Regions from separate parts of the Pseudomonas sp. 273 genome, predicted to be linked through region 2. Evidence: predicted binding sites of a transcription regulator. Region 2 holds the regulator's gene; each other region holds the start of a gene.
What was found. The regulator sigma-54, encoded in region 2, starts transcription at its own class of promoters, with help from an activator protein. The targets are predictions, from matches to a motif close to ANTGGCATNNANNTTGCTNT.
Positions count from the first base shown of each region.

Region 1: the regulator sigma-54 is predicted to act here: its motif matches at 3,403-3,422, upstream of flgB (flagellar basal body rod protein FlgB).
Region 3: the regulator sigma-54 is predicted to act here: its motif matches at 2,987-3,006, upstream of PKO50_RS19435 (circularly permuted type 2 ATP-grasp protein).

Region 1 covers NZ_CP116775.1:5,057,153-5,062,727, forward strand. The annotation lists gene flgF (flagellar basal-body rod protein FlgF) at 1-263, opposite strand, end outside; gene flgE (flagellar hook protein FlgE) at 457-1,764, opposite strand; gene flgD (flagellar hook assembly protein FlgD) at 1,792-2,493, opposite strand; gene flgC (flagellar basal body rod protein FlgC) at 2,510-2,950, opposite strand; gene flgB (flagellar basal body rod protein FlgB) at 2,956-3,363, opposite strand; gene cheR (protein-glutamate O-methyltransferase CheR) at 3,944-4,765, opposite strand; gene PKO50_RS23015 (chemotaxis protein CheV) at 4,861-5,575, opposite strand, start outside.
Region 2 covers NZ_CP116775.1:5,559,082-5,564,656, forward strand. The annotation lists gene PKO50_RS25380 (HAD family hydrolase) at 1-400, shown strand, start outside; gene lptC (LPS export ABC transporter periplasmic protein LptC) at 409-978, shown strand; gene lptA (lipopolysaccharide transport periplasmic protein LptA) at 965-1,501, shown strand; gene lptB (LPS export ABC transporter ATP-binding protein) at 1,501-2,226, shown strand; gene PKO50_RS25400 (RNA polymerase factor sigma-54) at 2,441-3,943, shown strand; gene raiA (ribosome-associated translation inhibitor RaiA) at 4,020-4,328, shown strand; gene ptsN (PTS IIA-like nitrogen regulatory protein PtsN) at 4,341-4,805, shown strand; gene rapZ (RNase adapter RapZ) at 4,807-5,575, shown strand, end outside.
Region 3 covers NZ_CP116775.1:4,267,614-4,273,188, reverse strand. The annotation lists gene PKO50_RS19450 (ABC transporter permease) at 1-98, opposite strand, end outside; gene PKO50_RS19445 (ABC transporter ATP-binding protein) at 95-1,114, opposite strand; gene ydcS (putative ABC transporter substrate-binding protein YdcS) at 1,529-2,644, opposite strand; gene PKO50_RS19435 (circularly permuted type 2 ATP-grasp protein) at 3,040-4,449, shown strand; gene PKO50_RS19430 (alpha-E domain-containing protein) at 4,451-5,401, shown strand; partial or broken gene PKO50_RS19425 (transglutaminase family protein) at 5,398-5,575, shown strand, end outside.

The DNA.
Region 1 (5,575 bases), 500 kb from region 2:
ATCCAGGCGTCGCCCTTGGCGGCGACGTCCAGGTCACGCCCGGTTTCCTGCAGGGCGCCGGCGGTGAAATCGGTGGCCGGGCGTTCGCTCATGGCGAATACGCGCGCCGGAAAGCTGTCGCCGAAGACCGGCATGGCCCGCGCCTGTTCGAAGTCGCGACGGAAACCGGTCGTGGAAATGTTCGCCAGGTTGTTGGCGTGAGCCTGCATGGCCTGCGTGTTCTGGCTCGCGCCGCTCATGGCGACATACAGCATTCTGTCCAAGGCATTCCTCCAGTGCCGGGTCGGATTCCCGGCGGTGCTGAAGGGACCTCAGCAAGGGCTGTGCCAGAATTGAAAAATCAGCGCAAGGCGCTGATTCGAAAGGAGGAATCAAAAAGAAAAGGCTCCCGGAGGAGCCTTGGTGGCCGTCAGGCGGCGACGGACTGCCGCCTGCGGCAAGCGGCCTTTGCCGCCATCAACGCAGGTTGATGATGGTGTCGGAGATGGTGCTTTCGGTCTGCACGGTCTTGGCGTTGGCCTGGTAGTTGCGCTGGGCGACTATCAGGTTGACCAGTTGCGCGGTCAGGTCGACGTTGGACTCTTCCAGCGAGCCGGAACCCACCGAGCCCAGGGTGCCCGAGGTGGGCGTGCCGATCACCGCCTCGCCCGAGGCCAGCGACTGTTTCCAGGCGGTGCTGCCCACCGGGGTCAGACCCTGGGTGTTGGCGAAGTTGGCCAGCACCATCTGGCCGATCACCTTCGACTGGCCGTTGGTGTAGGTGGCGTACATCTGCCCGTCCACGTCCACCGCCAGGCCGGACATCTGGCCGGTGGCGTAGCCGTCCTGGGTCACCGCGGTGACCGCGAAGGCGGCGTTGGTCTGGGTGGTCTTGGTCAGGTCGAGGTTGATGCCGGCGGCGGCCCCGGCCGCGCCATTGGGCCCCCAGGTCACCGGGTCGGTGGTGGAGTCGGCGACCGCCGCCGGCACCCAGCCGGTGAGGGTCATGGTGTTGTCCGCATTGACCGTCATGCCGGTGGAGGTGATGCCGGTCAACTGGCCGGCGCTGTTGAAGCTCAGCTGGCTATCCAGCGGCGTGGTGCTGGTCGGGTCGGTCGGCGAGCGGCCGTCGACCAGGGTGTGCATGGTCCAGTTGTTGCTGCTGTCCTTGACGAAGTAGTTCGTCATGGTATGCGAGTTGCCCTGGGAGTCGTAGATGTCCACCGAGGTCGACCAGTTGTAGCTGTCGGAATCGGCGGGGTCGAAGGTGGCGTTCGTCGGCGTGCTGGCCGCCGAGTTCAGGCTCAGGGTCGAGGTGATCTTCGAGGTCGGGCTCGGCGGCTGGTTGGAGGTGTCCACCTTCAGGTCGGTGATCACGCCGTTGACGACCGAGCCGTTGCCGTTGACGCCATAGCCCTGCAGGCGGTTGCCCGAGCCATCGACGATGAAGCCGTTGGCATCGGTGTTGAAGGAGCCGTTGCGGGTGTACAGGCGGCTGCCGTTGTCGCTGACCATGAAGAAGCCGTTGCCGCTGATGGCGAGGTCCAGGCTGCGGCCGGTGGAGGTCAGGTTGCCCTGGGTGAACTGTTGCGAAACCGACTGGGTGATCACGCCACTGCCAACGGCATTGCGCCCGGTGCCGAGCATCGAGGCGGCGTACAGGTCGGCGAACTCGGTGCGCGACGACTTGAAGCCGGTGGTCCCGACGTTGGCGATGTTGTTGCCGGTCACGTTCAGGTCCGTGCTAGCGGCGTTCAAACCACTCAGGGCGGTATTGAAAGACATGGTCAGCTCCCGTGCCGAAGGACGGCGTTATTTTCCGATGGTCTGAATGCTGGAGGCGGAGACACTGCCGATGCCAGCGAGATTGAGGGTCATTTCCCCGCCGCTCTGGCCCAGCGTGACGCTGTTGACCGTGGCCGGCAGGTAGGTGGTCAGCGCGGTGCTGGTGCCATCCAGGGTGGCGCTGGCCTTGACGGTGTAGGTGCCGGAGGCCACCTGCTCGCCGCTGTCGTCCTTGCCATCCCAGGTGAAGTCGATGTTGCCGCTCTTCTGGCTGCCCATGTCGATGGTGCGCACCAGCTCGCCGTCGTCGTCATAGATTTTCAGGGTCACGCCATCGCCGTTGGACGGCATCACCAGCGAGCCCTGCACGCCGGCGCTGGGGTCGTCGACCTGGACCTTGCTCGAGTTGACGATCACCGAGCGGCCGACCAGGGACGAGGCCTGCAGCGCCTGGGACGACTGGAACGAGGAATAGAAGTTGCCCAGGGTGGTATCCAGGTTCTCCATGCTCTCCAGGCTGCTGAACTGGGCGAGCTGGGAAACGAACTGGGTGTTGTCCTGCGGGTCCAGCGGGTTCTGGTTGTTCAGCTGGGTGACCAGCAGTTGCAGGAACGAGTCCTTGCCCAGCGCACTGGTGCCGGTTTCCGAGGCGGAAGACGAGGAACTCGACCCGGCGTTGAGCGACGAGAGGATCGAGTTCGAGGTGCTGCTGGTGTTGTCGATGCTCATGGGGCGTCCTCTGCGCTTACTGACCCAGGGTCAGGACCTTCTGCATCATCTGCTTGGCGGTGTTCATCATTTCCGCGTTGCTCTGGAAGGAACGGCTGGCGGACATCATGTCGGCCATCTCCTCCACCACGTTGACGTTGGGGTAGTACACGTAGCCATTGGCGTCGGCGGCCGGGTGGTTCGGCTCGTAGCGCGGCACCAGCGGGCTCTGGTCCTCGACCACGCCCAGCACCTGCACGCCGGTGCCGGCCTGGTCGGTGTCCTGGAACAGCGAGCCCTGGCCGTTCTGCGCCTGCTGGAACATGGCGGAGAACACCGGGTGGCGGGCGCGGTAGGTCTGGTCGATGCTCGAGGACACGCTCTCGGCGTTGGCGATGTTCGAGGCGGTGGTGTTCAGACGGGTGGTCTGGGCACTCATGCCGCTACCGGCGATGTTGAAGACACTGGCAAGGGACATGGCTATCACTCTCCGCGCAGGGCGCCCATCAGGCCTTTGAACTTGCTGTTGAGGAAGGTGAAGCTGGCCTGGAACTGCACGGCGTTCTGCGCGTAGTTGGCCTGCTCGACCTGCTCGTCGACAGTGTTCTGGTCGATGGAGGGGTGGGTCGGGATACGGTACTTCAGCGAGTCGTCGCCCATGGCCGCGCCATCGGCCTCGATGTGCCGGGCGTTGGTGACGGCGGTGCTGAAGGTGCCGCTCTTGGCCTTGTCGGCCTGGGCCGCGAGCACCGAAGCGAAGTCCAGGTCGCGCGCCTTGTAGTTGGGGGTGTCGGCGTTGGCCAGGTTATTGGCCAGCACCTCGGCGCGCTGCGAGCGGAAGCTGAGGGCTTGTGCGTGGATGCCGAGGGCGGAGTCGAAGCTGATGCTCATGGTCACGAACCTGTTTGCCGGTGTGGGCTTGCCAGCACTTCAGCAAGGTGCGTGCCAAAACGTTAAATCCTTATAGATCAATGAATTGCCGATGATCCGCGAGCGGCAAAGGGCGGCAAACCGCGGCAAGCGGCAAGGCTTTACCGCCCGGCGGCAAAGCGTTCTGCCCATTCGAAGTGGTTGCCGGTGACGTAGGTATTGGGCTCAAGAGCCCCCTCTCCCCGGCCCTCTCCCGCAAGCGGGAGAGGGGGCTGTCCGTGCCACCGGGGCGTCCGGCGTGGCCGGTGAATCCAATCGCGGACAAAGTCCGCCTACCCCGCCACCGCTGTCCCACCTGTAGGAGCGCGCCCTGCGCGCGATTCGCGGGCAGGGCCCGCTCCTACGGTCCGTGCTCGACCGTAGGGCGAATAACCGTTCGCGGTTATCCGCCGTTGGCCGGAACGCCGGTGCCCGACGGCCGCGGCGGATAACGCCGTAGGCGTTATGCGCCCTACGCAGAGCCGCGCTCAGGAGGTCGTGCAACATGGATGTCGCGAGAGCCCAGCGGGCTACAGGGACGTGCGCCCGGCGTAACGCCTGGCTACTTGGCCTTGTAGATGATCCCCGGATTGCACTGCACCATCTGGTAATGCTCCGGCAGCCCGTTGAGCGCCTCGGAGGCGCCGAGGAACAGGTAGCCGCCGGGCTTGAGCTGGGCGTGCATGCGCAGCAGGATGTCGCGCTTGACCTCGGCGGAGAAATAGATGAGCACGTTGCGGCAGAAGATCAGGTCGAACTTGCCCAGGGTGGCGTAGCTCTCCAGCAGGTTCAGCGCGCGGAACTCGACGCGGCCCTTGATCGCCGGCTTCACCGCCCAGCGGCCCGGCCCCTTGGCGTCGAAGTAGCGCTGCAGGCGCTCCTGGGACAGCCCGCGGCCGATGGCCAGGCTGTCGTACTCGCCGGCCTTGGCGGCGTTGAGCATGGAGCCGGAGAGGTCGGTGGCGACGATCTGCACGCCGGCCTTGAGCTGGCCGAGGTTGGTCTTCTCGAACTCGTCGATGGCCATCGACAGCGAGTAGGGCTCCTGCCCCGAGGAGCAGGCCGCCGACCAGATGCGCAGGCGCTGGCCCGGGCTGGCCTTGATCATTTCAGCGAGGATGCGGTTCTTCAGCACCTCGAAGGGATAGGTGTCGCGAAACCAGAGGGTCTCGTTGGTGGTCATGGCATCCACCACCTGCTCGCGCAACTGGCTGCGGACCTGGATCTTCTGCACCAGCTCGCCCAGGCTCCTGATGCCCTGCTGCTCCATCAGCTTGTTCAGGCGGCTGGCGACCAGGTACTGCTTGTTGGCACCCAGGACGATGCCGCAGGCCTTCTCCAGGAAATCCCGGAACAGCTCGAATTCCATGTTGGTCGATGTCACCGATCACGCCTCTTTCCAGTTGGCCCGGCGCCGGTCCGGACGCCAGGCGGCCGGGGTCGCCCCCGGCCGTTGCAGACTACCCCGAAGTGCCCTCCTCAGCGTGCGTCCGCCGCCTTGATGCGCTCGACGACACGCGCCGCCAGGTCATCGGGCCGGAACTTGGCGAGGAAGTCGTTGGCCCCGACCTTCCGCACCATCGCCTGGTTGAACACCCCGGACAGCGAAGTATGCAGGAGAATGTGCAGGTCCTGCAGCCGCGGATCGTGGCGAATCTCCGCGGTCAGGGTGTAGCCATCCATTTCCGGCATCTCGATGTCGGAGATCACCATCAGCAATTCCTGGCCCGGATTGCCAGCAGCGGCAAGCATCTGTTGAAGGTAGTCCAGCGCCTGGCGTCCGTCATTGAGCGCGAGCACTTCCACGCCCACGGTCTCCAGGCAGCGGATCAGCTGCTTGCGCGCCACCGAGGAATCGTCCACCACCAGCACCCGCTTGCTCACCGCCTGGGCCTGGGTGTCGGCGTCGATCACGCCTTCGGAGATGTCCTCGCTGGTGGGCGCGACCTCGGCGAGGATCTTCTCCACGTCGATGATCTCCACCAGTTGCTTGTCCACCCGCGTCACCGCCGTCAGGTAGTGCTCGCGGCCGGTGCCCTTGGGTGGCGGATGGATCTCCTCCCAGTTCATGTTGACGATGCGCTCCACCGAATGCACCAGGAAGCCCTGCACCTTGGTGTTGTACTCGGTGATGATCACGAAGCTGTTGTTGATCTCGCGCAGGCCGCGACGGCCGGTGGCCATCGACAGGTCG
Region 2 (5,575 bases):
CCTCGACGGCCACGGCATCAAGATGCTCATCGCCTCGGGCGTGCGCACCGCCATCATCAGCGGCCGCAAGAGCGCCGTGGTCGAGCGCCGCGCCCAGAACCTGGGCATCGAGCACCTGTTCCAGGGCCGCGAGGACAAGCTGGTGGTCCTCGACCAACTGCTCGCCGAACTCGGGCTAGGCTATGAACAGGTCGCCTACCTGGGCGACGACCTGCCCGACCTTCCGGTCATCCGCCGGGTCGGCCTGGGCATGGCGGTGGCCAGCGCCGACGCCTTCGTTCGCCAGCACGCCCACGGCGTGACCCAGGCGCGCGGCGGCGAAGGCGCGGCCCGTGAATTCTGCGAACTCATCCTGCGCGCCCAGGGCAACCTCGAGGCGGCGCAGAGCGCCTACCTGTAGAGCCGGATATGCCGAAGACCCTTCGCCAGAAGCTCCTCCTCGCCCTGATCGCGGTCCTGCTGGTCGCACTGGGCTACTACTGGAACGTGCGCCTGGACTTCAACGAGCGCCAGGTCACGCCCAGCAACGACGCCATCGACTTCTACGCGGCCAATGCCCACAGCCTGCAGTACCGCGAGGACGGCAGCCTGGCCTACGAGATGACCGCCGATCGGCTGGAACACATGAAGGCCACCGACGTCACCAACGTCACCACGCCGGACCTGTTCTTCTTCCGCGAGGGCCAGCCGCAGCCGTGGCACGTGCAGAGCGTGCGCGCCGAGGTGGGCCCGGAAGGCAAGCAGGTCGAACTGATAGACAACGTCCGGGTCCAGCGCACCGACGCGCAGAACCGCACCCTGCTGCTCACCACCACGCGCATGACGGTGTTCCCGGACAAGGATTATGCCGAGACCAGTCAACCCGTTAAGATCACCGAGCCCCAAGGGGTGACCACGGCGGTAGGCATGAAAGCGTATCTGAAAGACAGCCGGATGACCCTGCTGTCCAACGTAAGAGGTCAGCATGAGGTTCGTTAAAACCTTCCCCCTTTTCCTCGGCCTCGTCGCCAGCCTGGGCAGCAGCGCAAGCTGGGCGCTGCCGACCGATCGCGAACAACCGATCCGCGTGCAGGCCGACAGCGCCGAGCTGGACGACAAGCAGGGCGTCGCGGTCTACCGCGGCGACGTGGTGGTGACCCAGGGCAGCATGAAGCTGACCGGCAACACCGTCACCCTCAAGCAGAACAAGGACGGCGAGATCGAGGTGGTCACCTCGGTCGGCAAGCCCGCCTACTTCGAGCAGAAGCCGGCGCCGGAAAAGGAAATCACCAAGGCCTACGGCCTGACCATCCAGTACTTCGTCACCCAGAACCGGGTGATCCTGATCGACCAGGCCAAGGTGATCCAGGAAGGCAACACCTTCGAAGGCGAGAAGGTCGTCTACGATACCGAACGGCAGATCGTCAACGCCGGCCGCGCCACGGGCACCCAGGTGACCACCCCGCGCCCGCGCATCGACATGGTCATCCAGCCCAAGAAGAAGCAGGATCAAGCCCAGTAATGGCCACGCTCACCGCACAGCACCTCGCCAAGAGCTACAAGGGTCGCCAGGTCGTCCGCGACGTCAGCATGAGCATCGACAGCGGGCAGATCGTCGGCCTGCTCGGCCCCAACGGCGCCGGCAAGACCACCTGCTTCTACATGATCGTCGGCCTGGTGCGCGCCGACCAGGGCGTGGTCCGCATCGACGAGCAGGACGTCACCAACCTGCCCATGCACGGCCGCGCCCGCGCCGGCATCGGCTACCTGCCGCAGGAAGCCTCGATCTTCCGCAAGCTGTCGGTGGCGGACAACATCGGCGCCATCCTCGAGACCCGCGCCGACCTCGACCGCAACGGCCGCAAGGAAGCCCTGGAGAGCCTGCTGGAGGAGTTCCACATCCACCACATCCGCGACAACCTCGGCATGAGCCTGTCCGGTGGCGAGCGCCGCCGCGTGGAGATCGCCCGCGCCCTGGCCAGCTCGCCGAAGTTCATCCTCCTCGACGAACCCTTCGCCGGCGTGGACCCGATCTCGGTGGGCGACATCAAGCAGATCATCCACCACCTCAAGGCCAAGGGCATCGGCGTGCTCATCACCGACCACAACGTGCGCGAGACCCTGGACATCTGCGAGACGGCCTACATCGTCAACGACGGCCAGTTGATCGCCGAAGGCGACTCCACGGCAATCATGGCCAACGAGCTGGTCAAGGAAGTCTACCTGGGCCACGAGTTCCGCCTCTGAGCCCCCACGCCCCGGCCTCGTGCCGGGGCGCAGGCACCCCATCACGTCGGCCCGACCGACCGACATCAGATTTATGCGTAAACGCCCTAGGCAAAGTCCGAGAATTCAGGCATATAATTTGCTTCCTAGCGGCGTTCCGGAGCTTCGGCCCTGGCGCCCGTAGTCGTGGATATGGCGCACTACACGCCAGCGAACAAGGTGCCAAGTTCCAGCCATGAAACCATCGCTTGTCCTCAAGATGGGCCAGCAGCTGACGATGACCCCGCAGCTGCAACAGGCCATCCGACTGCTCCAACTCTCCACCCTGGACCTGCAACAGGAGATCCAGGAGGCGCTGGAATCCAACCCGATGCTCGAGCGCCAGGAAGAAGGCGACGACTTCGACGCTAGCGACCCCTACGCCGAAGGCGCGGAAACCCCCGCCAACACCAACGCCAACTCGCAGAGCGAAAGCTTCCAGGAAACCACCACGCCCAGCGCCGACAGCCTGGACGAGGACCAGTGGGCCGAACGCATCCCCAACGAGCTGCCGGTCGACACCGCCTGGGAAGACGTCTACCAGACCAGCGCCAGCAGCCTGCCCAGCAACGACGACGACGAGTGGGACTTCACCGCCCGCACCTCCGCCGGCGAGAGCCTGCAGAGCCACCTGCTGTGGCAGCTGAACCTCTCCCCCATGTCCGACACCGACCGCCTGATCGCCCTCAGCATCATCGACGGCATCAACGACGACGGCTACCTGGAGGAGTCCCTGGAGGACATCCTCGTCTCCCTCGACCCCGAGCTGGACGTCGAGATGGACGAGGTGGAAGTGGTGCTGCGGCGCATCCAGCAGATGGAGCCGGCCGGCGTCGGCGCGCGCAACCTGCGCGAATGCCTGCTGCTGCAGCTACGCCAGATGCCCGCCAACACCCACCTGCTGAACGAGGCCCTGCGCCTGGTCGCCGACCACCTCGACCTGCTCGGCAGCCGCGACTACACCCAGCTGATGCGGCGCATGAAGCTCAAGGAAGACGAACTGCGCGAGACCATCGAGCTGATCCAGTCGCTGCACCCGCGCCCGGGCTCGCAGATCGAGTCCGGCGAGGCCGAGTACGTGGTGCCGGACGTGATAGTGCGCAAGCACAACGAGCGCTGGCTGGTGGAACTGAACCAGGAAGCGGTGCCACGCCTGCGCGTCAATTCGCAGTACGCCGGCCTGGTGCGCCGCGCCGACTCCAGCGCCGACAACACCTTCATGCGCAACCAGCTGCAGGAAGCCCGCTGGTTCATCAAGAGCCTGCAGAGCCGCAACGAGACGCTGATGAAGGTGGCGACGCAGATCGTCGAGCACCAGCGCGGCTTCCTCGAGTACGGCGAGGAGGCCATGAAGCCGCTGGTCCTGCATGACATCGCCGAGGCGGTGGGCATGCACGAGTCGACCATCTCGCGGGTCACCACGCAGAAATTCATGCACACCCCGCGTGGCATCTTCGAGCTGAAGTACTTCTTCTCCAGCCACGTCAGCACCTCCGAGGGCGGTGAATGCTCGTCCACGGCGATCCGCGCCATCATCAAGAAACTGGTCGCGGCAGAAAGTCCGAAAAAGCCGTTGAGCGACAGCAAGATCGCTGGTTTACTGGAGGCACAGGGCATTCAAGTGGCACGTCGGACAGTCGCCAAGTACCGGGAATCCCTCGGGATAGCTCCGTCGAGCGAGCGCAAGCGACTGGTCTGATTGACCCAAGCCAAGGTGTTCCGGCGGCAGGCCCCATAACCTGCCACTTATACACGGGCAATAAGGAGAAAGCGGTATGCAAGTCAACATCAGTGGACATCAACTGGATGTGACCGACGCCCTGCGCGACTACGTCGGCGAGAAACTCGGCCGACTGGAGCGCCACTTCGACAAGATCACCAATGTTCAGGTCATCATGGAGGTCGAAAAGCTGAAACAGCGCATCGAGGCCACCCTGCACATCGCCGGTGGCGAAGTGGTGGCCTGTGCCGAACATGAAGACATGTACGCAGCCATCGACCTGCTGACCGACAAACTCGACCGCCAACTGATCAAACACAAGGAAAAGTACCTCGAACGCCAACAGGGCGTTGGAGTCCGCTAACCCCCCTCCCCTATGATCCGACTTGAGCAGATCCTGTCCCCCGGCCGTTCCCTGGTGAACGTGCCGGGCGGCAGCAAGAAGCGCGTACTCGAACAGATCGCCAACCTGGTCGTGAAAGACCTTCCCGGCCTCGACGCGCAAGACATCTTCGAAAGCCTGGTGGCCCGCGAACGCCTGGGCTCCACCGGCTTCGGCAATGGCATCGCCATTCCCCACTGCCGCCTGACCGGCTGCAAGGCGCCGATCAGCGCAATCCTTCACCTCGATGCACCGGTGGACTTCGACGCCCTCGACGGCGCCCCGGTCGACCTGCTGTTCGTCCTGCTGGTACCCGAAGCGGCCACCGAGGAGCACCTGGAGCTGCTGCGCCAGATCGCCTCCATGCTCGACCGTTCCGAGGTGCGCGACCGCCTGCGCCGCGCGAGCGATGGCGACGCGCTGTACCAGATAGTCGTGGAAGTGCAGAACGGCCACTAGCATGCGCCTGATCATCGTCAGCGGCCGTTCCGGCTCCGGCAAGAGCACTGCCCTCAACGTCCTCGAGGACAGCGGCTTCTACTGCATCGACAACCTGCCGGCCAGCCTGCTGCCGGACCTGGCCCAGCGCGCGCTGCTGCACACCGAGCTGATGCACCCGCAGGTGGCCGTGTCGATCGACGCGCGCAACCTGCCCAGCCAGCTCAAGCGTTTTCCCGAGCTGCTGCAGGAGGCCCGCGACAAGCACATCCAGTGCGACGTGCTGTACCTGGACGCCGACGACGAGACGCTGCTCAAGCGCTTCTCCGAAACGCGCCGGCGCCACCCGCTGACCACCGACAACCGTTCCCTCGCCGAGGCCATCGCCGACGAGGAGCAACTGCTCAGCCCGATCGCCGACCTCGCCGACCTCAAGCTGAACACCACCAACCTCAACCTCTACCAGCTGCGCGACGTCATCAAGCTGCGCCTGCTGAACAAACCCGAGCCGGGCACCGCCTTCCTCGTCGAGTCCTTCGGCTTCAAGCGCGGCATGCCGGTGGACGCCGACCTGGTGTTCGACGTGCGCTGCCTGCCCAACCCCTACTGGAAACCGGAACTGCGCGAGCAGTCGGGCCTGGACAAGGACGTGCAGCAATACCTCGCCGAGCAGCCCGACGTGGAAGAGATGTACCAGGACACCCTGGGCTACCTGAACAAATGGCTGCCGCGCTTCGCCGCCAGCAACCGCGCCTACGTCACCATTGCCATCGGCTGCACGGGCGGCCATC
Region 3 (5,575 bases), 1.3 Mb from region 2:
ACGTAGATCACCCCGAACCACAGCAGCGGCGGGATCAGCAGCATCAGCAGGTAGAGGTTGCCGCGCCGGTAGAGGAAGCTGGAGACCGCGCGCATCATGGCAGCGGCTCCTCGCGCAGTGGCACCAGCGCGCTGCGCGCCCAGCAGGCGCTGACCGCCTCGCCGGGCTGCGGGCGCAGCTCCTCGCGCTCGCCGTTGGGCAGCGCGGCCACCAGCCGGCCGCCGTCGTCCAGGGCGATCTCGTAGCGGCTGGCGGCGCCCAGGTACTGCACGTCCACCAGGGTGCCGGCGACCTGCAGCTCGCCCTCGCGCGCCTGGCCGAAGCGCACGTGCTCCGGCCGCAGCGACCAGGCCCCGGCCTCGCCGAGCAGGCGCCGGGCGAGGTCGCCGCGCAGCACGTTGGCGGTGCCGACGAACTCGGCGACGAAGGGCGTGGCCGGCTTCATGTACAGGTTGCGCGGGGTGTCCACCTGCTCGATGCGGCCCTTGTTGAACACAGCCACGCGGTCGGACATGGACAGCGCTTCGCCCTGGTCGTGGGTGACGAAGATGAAGGTGATGCCCAGCTGGCGCTGCAGCTTCTTCAGCTCCACCTGCATCTGCTCGCGCAGCTTCAGGTCCAGCGCGCCCAGGGGCTCGTCCAGCAGCAGCACGCGCGGGCGGTTCACCAGGGCCCGGGCCAGGGCCACGCGCTGGCGCTGGCCGCCGGACAGCTGCGCCGGCTTGCGGCTGCCGTAGTTGGCCAGGGCGACCATGTTCAAGGCCTCTTCGGCACGCTTCAGGCGCTCTGCCTTGGCCACGCCCTTGACCTTCAGCCCATAGGCGACGTTGTCCAGCACGTTCATGTGCGGGAACAGCGCGTAGTCCTGGAACACCGTGTTCACGTCGCGCTCGTAGGGCGGCAGCCCGGCGGCTTCCTGGCCATGGATGCGGATGGAGCCGGAGGAGGGCTGCTCGAACCCGGCGATCAGCCGCAGGCAGGTGGTCTTGCCGGAACCCGAGGGGCCGAGCATGGAGAAGAACTCGCCATCGCGGATCTCGATGGACACCCGGTCGACGGCTTTCACCTCGCCGTAGTGGCGGCTCACCTCGGTGAACTGGACGGCTGTGGTCATGGCGCTACCCGCGTGGCTGGTGTGCTCTAACAGGGTAGTGCATGGGGCAGCGCCGGGCTGGATCCAGATGTAGGGCGTACAACCGTTCGCGGTTGTACGCCGTTACACCCAGGGTCGAACCCGAGTGGGCCGGTAACCAAGGCTACGGTTGCCGGGGGCTTCTGTGCGAGGCGAGATCCCCTCTCCCTGAAGGGAGAGGGGACCGTTCGGAGTGCGCGGATGTTCTTGAGTTAGCCGGACACGCCGGTGGTTTCAGGTTGAAGCCATTCCTCCTCTCGGCACGGACAAGCCCCCTCTCCCTTCAGGGCGGGGCGCGCAGCCGAGGGCTGGGGAGAGGGTGCTCTTGATCCTGGCGCCGAAGCCACCGGCAGACCCCGTTCGCGAGCAAGCTCGCTCCTACGAAAAGCCGGAGCGCTACCTGCCGCCCATGATCGCGATGTAATCCTGCGTCCAGCGGCTATAGGGCACGTACTTCCCGCCCTCGGCCTGCGGCGTCTTCCAGAAGGCGATGCGCTCGAACTGGTCGTAGCCGTTGGTGGCGCAACCCTGGGCGCCGAGCAGCTGGCTTTCCTTGCAGCCGGCCGGCACCGCCGGCACCGAGCCGAACCAGGCGGCGACGTCGCCCTGCACCTTGGGTTCCAGCGACCAGTTCAGCCACTTGTAGGCGCAGTTCGGGTGCTTGGCGTCGACGTGCAGCATGGTGGTGTCGGCCCAGCCGGTGACGCCCTCGGCGGGGATGGTCGAGGCGATCGGCTGCTTCTCGCCCTGCAGGGCGTTGACCTGGTAGGGCCAGGAGCCGGAGGCGGCCACGCCCTCGTTCTTGAAGTCGCTCATCTGCACGGTCGCGTCGTGCCAGTAGCGGTGGATCAGCGCGTGCTGGGCGCGCAGCAGCTTGAGCACCGCGGCGTACTGGTCCTCGGTGAGCTGGTACGGGTCCTGGATGCCCAGGGAGGGTTCGGTGGCCTTGAGGTAGAGCGCGGCGTCGGCGATGTAGATGGGCCCGTCGTAGGCCTGCACGCGGCCCTTGTTGCTCTTGCCGTCGGGCAGCTGCTGTTCCTTGAACACCACGCTCCAGCTTTCCGGCGCCTTGGGGAAGACCTTGGTGCTGTACATCAGCACGTTGGGCCCCCACTGGTAGGGCGTGCCGTAGTGCTTGCCGGCGACGGTGTGCCAGGGCGCGTCCTGCAGGCGTGGGTCGACGTTCTTCCAGTTGGGGATCCGGCTGACGTCGATCGGCTGCACGCGCTTGCCGTAGACCAGGCGCAGCGAGGCGTCGCCGGAGGCGGTGACCAGGTCGTAGCCGCCCTTGGCCATCAGGCTGACCATCTCGTCGGAGGTGGCCGCGGTCTTCACGTTGACCTTGCAGCCGGTCTCCTTCTCGAAGGGCGTCACCCAGTCGTAGTTCTTGTCGCTCTCACCGCGCTCGATGTAGCCGGGCCAGGCGATGATGTCGAGGGCGCCCTCGGGCGCGCCGCTCTGGGCGGCCTGCGAGGCGGCGCTGGCCAGGGCGCAGACGCCGGCGAAGGCCAGGGGGCGAATTTCGGGGAAGGCATGGTCGGACTCCTGTAAGGGGGTAGGAGCCTCTGCGGCCGTACCGCACCGCGGGCGGGGCACCTGGGCGACAGCATCATGTCATGGCAGATCGACATCTCTGGCAGCCTAGTCGCGCCCTGCGGGGGCTACAAGCCCACGGCCGCCGTTCCGGCTAAGCATAGGCCCAAGTCCGGCGGGCCGGTTGCCGCCGCTGGCCTAGACTGACCCGGTTGGCGCCAAACGGGGCGGTGCCGGCCCGTTGCCCGCGCCGGCTGCACCAAGTTGGCGCACCAGGGCTGGGCGTGTTTTGCAAGTCATTGAAGCAAAAGGCTTTGTTTCGATGGCACGGGGCTTGCGATGGCAAGAGTACTGGTGGCGACAAGGAGTTCGGCATGTCCCGCACTTTCTACGATGAGATGTATGACGCGAATGGCCAGTGCCGGGCGCACTACCGCGAATTCGCCCGCTGGCTGGCGGCGGCACCGCCGGAGACACTGGAGCAGCGCCGGCGCGAGGCCGACCTGCTGTTCCACCGCGCCGGCATCACCTTCACCCTCTATGGCGACGAGCAGGGCACCGAGCGCCTGATCCCGTTCGACACCATCCCGCGCAGCATTCCCATGAGCGAATGGCGCGTGGTGGAGCGCGGCTGCATCCAGCGGGTGCGGGCGCTGAATATGTTCCTCGCCGATCTCTACCACGAGCAGCGCATCATCAAGGCCGGGGTGGTCCCGGCGGAGCAGGTGCTGACCAACGAGGGCTACCAGATCGCCATGCAGGGCCTGGACCTGCACCGCGACCTCTACGCCCATATCGCCGGCGTCGACCTGGTGCGCGACGCCGACGGCAGCTACTACGTGCTGGAGGACAACCTGCGCACCCCCAGCGGCGTGAGCTACATGCTCGAGGACCGCAAGATGATGATGCGGCTGTTCCCCGAGCTGTTCGCCGCGCAGCGCATCGCTCCCATCGACCACTACCCGAACCTGCTGCTGGAGACCCTGCGCAGCTCCAGCCCGCTGGACAACCCCAGCGTGGTGGTGCTGACCCCCGGGCGCTTCAACAGCGCCTACTTCGAGCACGCCTTCCTGGCCCGCGAGATGGGCGTGGAGCTGGTGGAGGGCGCCGACCTGTTCGTCCGCGACGAGCGCGTGTACATGCGCACCACCGCCGGCCCGCGCCCGGTGGACGTGATCTACCGGCGCCTGGACGACGCCTTCCTCGACCCCCTGGCCTTCAACCCCGAGTCGATGCTCGGCGTGCCCGGCCTGCTGGCGGCCTACCGCGCCGGCAACGTGGTGCTGGCCAACGCCATCGGCACCGGGGTGGCCGACGACAAGTCGATCTACCCCTACGTCGGCGACATGGTGCGCTTCTACCTGTCCGAGGAACCCATCCTGAAGAACGTACCCACCTGGCAGTGCCGCAAGCCCCAGGACCTGTCCCACGTGCTGGCGCACCTGCCGGAACTGGTGGTCAAGGAAACCCAGGGCTCCGGCGGCTACGGCATGCTGGTGGGCCCCGCGGCCAGCAACCAGGAGATCGAGGCCTTCCGCGAACGCATCAAGGCCCGCCCGCACGCCTACATCGCCCAGCCGACGCTGTGCCTGTCGACCTGCCCGACCTACGTCGACAGCGGCATCGCCCCGCGGCACATCGACCTGCGGCCCTTCGTGCTGTCCGGCCGCGAGACGCGCCTGGTGCCCGGCGGGCTGACCCGCGTGGCGCTGCGCGAGGGCTCGCTGGTCGTCAATTCGTCACAGGGTGGCGGTACCAAGGACACCTGGGTGGTGGAGGACTGAGATGCTGAGCCGTACCGCAGCCGACCTGTACTGGATGTCCCGCTACCTGGAGCGCGCGGAGAACCTCGCGCGCATGCTCGACGTGAGCTACTCGCTGTCGCTGATGCCGCCGGACGACCGCGGCGGCGGCGCCGACGAGCTGGCCATGCCGCTGCTGATCACCGGCACCATGGACGACTACCTGGAGCGCCACGGGAAGATGCAGCCCGAGCGCATGCTGCACTTCTTCGCCCTCGACGCCGACAACCCGGCGAGCATCTACCGCTGCCTGCAGGCCGCCCGCGGCAACGCCCACGCGGTGCGCGGGCGGATCACCGCGGACATCTGGGAGAACATCAACGCCACCTGGCTGGAGATGCGCAGCATCGCCCAGCAGGGCCTGGGCCGCTACGGCATCAGCCGCTTCTGCGAATGGGTGAAGGAGCGCTCGTACCTGTTCCGCGGCGCCACCTACGGCACCATCATGCGCGGCGAGGCCTCCAGCTTCATCCGCCTGGGCACCTTCATCGAACGCGCCGACAACACCCTGCGCCTGCTCGACGCCCGCTACGAGCTGCTCGGCGAGGAGGCCGAGGAGGTCAGCGACACCTCGGCGCGCGGCTACTACCAGTGGAGCGCGCTGCTGCGCGCGCTGTCGTCCTTCGAAGCCTACAACGAGATCTACCGTGGCTCGCCCGATGCCCGCCACGTGTCCGAACTGCTGCTCCTGCGTGCCGAGGTGCCCCGTTCCCTGCAAGCCTGCGTGGAGGAACTGGACGGCATCCTATCCACCCTGCCCGGCGACAACGGCCGGCCGGCGCAGCGCCTGGCCGCCGAGCTGGCCGCGCGCCTGCGCTACACGGCGATCGACGAGATCCTCGGCGACGGCCTGCACGCCTGGCTCACCGACTTCATCCTGCTGGTCCGCCAACTGGCCCGGGCAATCCACAGTTCCTATCTGGAGGCCGTATGAAACTCGCCATCAGCCACGACACCACCTACCGCTACGACGACCCGGTGCGCGCCAGCATCCAGTACCTGCGCCTGACGCCCCAGGAAAGCGAGCGCCAGCACGTGCTCAGCTGGGAGCTCACGCTGCCGCGCCCGGCCCGCGCCCAGCGCGACCCCTACGGCAACGTGCTGCACG